2 regions of the Solibacillus sp. GQ1 genome follow, and region 1 is predicted to be linked to the other one. Evidence: predicted binding sites of a transcription regulator. Region 1 holds the regulator's gene; the other holds the start of a gene.
What was found. The regulator LexA, encoded in region 1, represses DNA repair genes until DNA is damaged. The targets are predictions, from matches to a motif close to CGAACATATGTTCG.
Positions count from the first base shown of each region.

Region 1 (3,220 bases):
ATTATGCATACGACGCTGATACTCTTCGACAATCGCTAAAATTTCGAGCAGCATTGTATCCATTTCGTTTAATACGACAGGACCTGCATCATTCAATGTATATACTGTCGCTTCATATTTTTGCAGGAGGTGCAGCACTGCCATACGGGCATTCCCTCGCCCTAAACGGGTTTCATCCTGTACAAATAATGCTTTAATACCGTACTCTTTCATGTAGTCAAGCATGTCGAGTAATCCGTCTCGATCGACATCATATCCACTATGCTGGTCCATGAAAATCTCCACATCTTTATAGCCGAATGATTTTGCGTATTTTGTCAGCTCCTCCTGCTGACGCACTAGCGATGTTTCTTGTGTATTTTTATCCGTACTGACACGGCAATAGATCACTGCTTTAGTTTTTATCATTGTTCCCTCTCGCTACTTTAATCAATTGCATATCGGAGGATTCATTCAGCTGAGCTATGTATTGTGAATCTTTTTCTACAGGCACAACCAATACTTGTCCTAAAACAACTTTTTCATCCAGCATTCCGTTTTCCTTTTTTACTTCATTGATCCAATCATGCTTAGCCATTTTACCACGATATTGTTCTGCCAACGACCATAAAGTATCGCCATGCTCTATGCTTACGTGTTCGTATAATTCAATTTTATCATCCTGCATCATGAATAAAGCAATCATAAGTACAGAGAATAGTAGAAACATTGATGTGAAGCCATTTAATTTAACTCTTTTCATTTGAAAAACCCTCTTTCGAATGTACGTTCGGAATGTTTGTTCTCATAATAATACGAACGTATGTTTTTGTCAACCGTTTTTTCGAACTTATGTTTGCATTCATGTTCGCATACTGCTATACTTACTTTAAGAAAAATAGCATGATAAAGAGGTGAGTTAGTTGACACAAAAAATTTCAAAGCGGCAGCAAGCTATTCTAACTTTTATAAAAGAGGAAGTTCGTGCTAAAGGCTATCCGCCATCAGTTCGCGAAATTGGAGAAGCAGTAGGTTTAGCTTCCAGTTCAACTGTCCACGGGCATTTAGCTCGTTTAGAAAGTAAAGGGCTTATCCGCCGTGATCCTACAAAGCCGCGTGCCATTGAAATATTGGATCAGGAAGAGATGAATATCGCAAAACAAGGTGTTATTCATGTTCCGCTGATCGGTAAAGTTACAGCTGGTCTGCCTATTTCTGCAATCGAGGATATCCAGGAATATTTCCCGTTGCCGGATGCTTACGGCTCACCGGAAGAGGAATTATTTATGCTTGAGATTATGGGAGAATCCATGATTGAAGCCGGGATTTTAAATGGGGATTATGTGATCGTTAAAAAAACGTCTACTGCGAACAATGGAGAGATTGTCGTAGCAATGACGGAAGACGATGAAGCAACTGTTAAGCGCTTTTACAAAGAAAAAACTCATTTCCGTTTACAGCCTGAAAATAGCTCAATGGAACCAATCATTGTCAACCAAGTTTCTATTTTAGGTAAAGTGGTCGGCCTCTATCGAAATATCCATTAATCATCAACTTGCCATTCTAATAGAATCGGCAAGTTTTTTATTTACAAAATAAAAAGCTCAGCCGCGAACGACTAAGCCTTTCGTTATTTATTGCATGCTTCTACAAAACTATTAAATAAGCGCTGTGCATAAACATCACCGTTCGGAGCCAATTCTTCCGGATGCCATTGCACCGCGACACAATATGGATGCGATTCATGTTCAATCCCTTCAATGATGCCGTCCTTAGCAAGTGCCGAAACAACGAGCCCTTTCCCTAGCTTTCCAACCGATTGATGATGAAATGTATTTACACGGAATGAGTCTTCTTTAAAAATCTCTTTAAATTTAGGTGTCTTTACTTCAACGGTATGTGCCAGTTCCCCTCGCTTTGAAGGCTGTTTATGTAAAATTGTGTTCACTACTTGTGAGGGTATATCCTGAATTATCTTCCCCCCGAATGCGACATTCATAATCTGTTGTCCGCGGCAAATACCGAGAACCGGCATTTGTCTTTTATAGGCTTCATTCATCAATAAAAGATCGCTGTCATCACGTTTCCGTACAACACTTCCGATATGACGGTGCGGTTCTTCATTAAACAACAATGGATCTATATCCGCTCCACCAATTAATACGAGGCCATCAATTAGATCTAATAACTCATTTACGTTTTCTTCTGTAGCATTCGGTATACAAATCGGTATACCTCCCGCTTGTTCAATTGAAATTAAATACGTGTTATTAATATCCAACTTCTTGTCAAAATCATACATTGTTAATCCAATAATCGGTTTCATTCTTTTTATCCCCTTATAATTTATAGATAATTCCAATAATTTAAATTATACTATTGCGTTATACGAAATGACTACAAAAATAAAAAAGGATTGCAGAATCGCAACCCTTTACTTATTAAACACTTTCCATTTGTTTTATAAAATACTGTTTAATTTCTTTCCAGTTATGAACACGCATGAAACCTTCTTCTGATCGATTGTACGGCATCGAATACAATATACCTGTCCCTTTGAATGCTGCGAGTTGGCGTGGGCTGTCATCAATTAAATAATCGGTATGTATTACCGCTTTATTTCCGCAAAACACAATGTTCTGTGTTTTAATAAAGGGTAAATGCTCCATTAACCAGTCGTATTTCGCTGTAAATGAACCCGGTACATCCATTGCAGCTGTCGCAATAAAAATTTCATAATGTTCCTGCAACTCTTGAATGACTTTAATCGCATCTTCATCCAGTACTTTTAAATCTCTGAAATAGTCAGGCTCATTTAATATTGCAAATAATTTCTTCGCATCTTCTCGAGGCAAATCGCGCTGTGTCGTCAGAAGAAACTCTTCATCTGTAAAATTTGTTCCGAAATTTTCGTTATATGTCACACGTAATTTCGAATAAAAATCAGCTAGTACCTGGTCCATATCGATAGCAATACTTTTTTTCATGTAATAAGCCTCCTTGAAATTCCCATAATTTTAGTTTATACAATTGTATTGTGAAAAAACAAGGTATAACTCTTTACAATTAACAACGTACATATTTACGTTTAAAACCGATTCGCCCTTTTTCCACCTGTTTTTCAATTTCCTCATAAGCATGAAGCAAACCCGGTTTTTTCCCTTCCCGTTTCGTTTCAATTGGTCCGATCTCATTTGCAATTTGCACTGCCTCATCATGTAAAGGTTTAAATGAAACACCG
Region 1 is NZ_JCAXEX010000001.1:2,030,188-2,033,407, forward strand. It holds gene AC6CH1_RS10415 (YneB family resolvase-like protein) at 1-408, opposite strand, end outside; gene yneA (cell division suppressor protein YneA) at 395-742, opposite strand; gene lexA (transcriptional repressor LexA) at 903-1,526, shown strand; gene AC6CH1_RS10430 (gamma-glutamyl-gamma-aminobutyrate hydrolase family protein) at 1,610-2,305, opposite strand; gene AC6CH1_RS10435 (5' nucleotidase, NT5C type) at 2,421-2,966, opposite strand; gene AC6CH1_RS10440 (DNA alkylation repair protein) at 3,046-3,220, opposite strand, start outside.

Region 2 (3,220 bases), 350 kb from region 1:
GAAGTAATGAGTATAATGGCGATTCATCTTAAAAATAAAGAGGATGCCCCTAAATCGGGTAAAGTGATGCTGGGGCTGCTTGGAATTATTTATGTAACGGCACTTATATTAGCTCTATTACTGAAGCCGTATGATAAGTTCAAGGAGAGCAAGAGTCCTTTTGTTGAGGCTTTATCAGGTGCCCATAATATTGAATTTTTCCCTCATGTATTTATAGCAGCTATTATTATTGCCGGGTTTTCAACCATGTCTGCATCCTTGTTCTCAGTTACGACAATACTTGTGACAATATCAGAGGACGGAGACGCTCCTAAAATCTTCAGTAAACAGAAGAAAAAGAAGCTCAAAATGCCATTACAATTACTTTAACAACTTTGGGGCTTGTACTTTCTATCATTACGTCTTTATTACTGCCGGACAAAGTATACGAATATATAACGACTGCAGCGGCATTAATGCTACTTTATAACTGGCTCTTTATTTTATTCATATACCCGAGGTTGGTTAAGACGACTACCTTCGATAAAGTGAAAAGAATTATTGGAATATTACTAATCAGTTCAGCGGTTAGCGGAACACTATTCCATCAGACAAGTCGTCCAGGATTTTTTATCAGTTTAGTATTTCTCGCAGTAATCGGGAGTATCGTCTTTTTTATGCGAAAACGATGGAAGAAGGAAGAACCTCAAAATAATGCGTTATAAGCCTGAATCCCAAAGTAAATACCGAACCCAATCATTGCAAACGATGAGATGATGGAAATGATGTTTATAAACCCGGTAGATAATAATTTACGGGCTCCACTGGAGATAGCGGCCATTATCGTATCCCACAACATGATTCCAATGATGACGGCAAGGCTATTAATAATTATTTGATTTTCCGTACTGACTTTGTTTGTTTCTGCAAGAACTGAGCCATAGATTCCAAGCCAAAAAAGGATAGTGAGCGGATTCAATAATGACATGAGAAAGCCTGTTAATAATGACTGTCTAAGACGAGTAGTTTTTTTGTTGGATTTTAAAGCTAACTCAATTTTATGCAGAGAAAGTAAATTCTCTATCCCGGTATATGTTAGTACAAAACAGCCAAATGACCAAAGAAATACTTTTACTGGGGAGTATTCAATCACTTGGCCAATTCCGAAATAAACCAATATCATGTACAAAATATCGGCGGTTAAAGCGCCGATGCCAAAAATAAGTGCATGTAAAAACCCGTTTTTTATCCCTGTATCAAGCTGCGCTGCGTTGACAGGACCGATAGGCGCAGCTAAAGATACACCTAAAAAAATGTAAGCAGCTATTGAGTTCAATAATCGTCCTCCTTAAAATGATGTCTGTGCATCTTATTCAGATAGAGGGACTCGTACAACTATAAAAATGATTTTTATTTCAATATTTAAGCAGCCCTTTACCAGTGGGGAGGTAAAGGGCTGCTTAGTTAATATATATATGTTGGGGGATCGTTATAATAATACAATCTCCACTAAAGGGAGTCCGTATTATTACTTATTCTTGTTATTATTTTTGTTATTCTTATTGAAGTTATTGTTGTTATTATTGTTGCGATTATTTTGATTATGATTATTTAAATTTTCGAAGTTGAAATCTTCACCGAATTCAAATTCATTATTATTGTTGTTGTTGTTATTTCGCTGACGTTTAATATTAAGTTTATTATTTTCCACAGCTGTTCACCTCCTTAACAAAAGTTAGAATGGCTTAAACAGCGATGAAAAATACTCAATTATTCGATTGAAAGTTTTTCCACCAGATGGATAAATTCAATAATTTAACGCATACAAACAAGTGTTCTTGTATAGAATAGAAATAGCGGTATATCCATCAATCAGTAAAGCGAGTGGTCTATATGCATAAAGAATTCATGAAACTTAGCGATGACATTCACCGGTACATTGTACTGGAATTATTTTTAAAAACACTCGAGCGTGATAGAGATTGCATTTCCGAATTAAAAATGAGGGACGTACTGGAAGAGTGGTACGATTCCAAAATAAATGAAACCTTTCATGAATTTAAAAAGTTAAGGGACTTTTTATATAGGAAAGGATGTAAAATTGAAAAGCAAAAATCTGATGATTATATGACCTACTATTTTATATTGTTTAGGGGATACGATGAAACAAGAAGTTATGGAAACATTGCTTTACGCAACTGGGTGAGCGAGGAGATGAAACGTATATTAGGAATGAAGTACCTGACACCGGCAGATAGAAAGTAAAGTCCCCAAGCTAAAAACCTTAATGATATGATTCGTCAAGAAATCATAAGCTCGAAATATCCTTAGTAGGGGTCTCCACACTAATTGTTCGTGAAATTGAAAACCCATCCAGGTACACAAATGTACCGAGATGGGTTTGATTTGTTTAGTGCCAAATAGCGCGTATGCCTTCTGCGGTAGATTGCTGGAATGTTTGCTGTAATTTTTCTTGTAGCGCATCCTTCGATAAGCTGTTAATTTGCTTGCGCGCAGCTAAAACCGATGGGGCACTCATTGAAAATTCATCGAGACCAAGTGCGACAAGTAAAGGAATCGCAGCAAAGTCTCCGGCCATTTCACCGCACATGCCAACCCATTTCCCCTGTGCATGGGCGCTATCAATTACAAGTTTCACAAGCGTGACAATTGCAGGGTGGAATGGTTCATATAAATGTGAAATGGTTTCATTCATTCGATCAGCTGCCAATGTGTATTGGATTAAGTCATTTGTGCCGATTGAGAAGAAGTCAACTTCTTTAGCAAAAACAGGTGATAAAATTGCTGCACTCGGAATTTCAACCATGATGCCGATTTCGAAGTCACTTACTTCTACATCCTGTTCAATTAATGCTTCTTTTTCCTCATCCAGCCACTGCCTAGCTTGTCGGAATTCATCGATCGACGAAATCATCGGAAACATAATTTTTAAGTTACCAAAGCTACTCGCACGTAGTAATGCTCGAAGCTGTGTACGGAATAGTTCTTCGTTTGCGAAGCATAAACGAATTGCACGTAAGCCTAAAAATGGATTGTCCTCTTTTGGCATATTTAAATAAGGGATCGCTTTGTCGCCACCGATATCAAGTGTGCGTACCACGACTGGGCGTTCACCCATAACAGTTAAAACATCACGATAAATTTCGAACTGTTCTTGTTCAGTAGGCGCAGTGTCTCGCTCTAAATACAGAAATTCTGTTCGAAATAAGCCAACGCCTTC
Region 2 is NZ_JCAXEX010000001.1:1,676,253-1,679,472, reverse strand. It holds partial or broken gene AC6CH1_RS08490 (amino acid permease) at 1-704, shown strand, start outside; gene AC6CH1_RS08485 (LysE family transporter) at 686-1,315, opposite strand; gene AC6CH1_RS08480 (histidinol-phosphatase) at 1,508-1,690, opposite strand; gene AC6CH1_RS08475 (YhjD family protein) at 1,873-2,244, shown strand; gene ptsP (phosphoenolpyruvate--protein phosphotransferase) at 2,390-3,220, opposite strand, start outside.
Region 2: a site for LexA is predicted at 1,805-1,818, ahead of AC6CH1_RS08475 (YhjD family protein). Genes of this name have one in related genera too.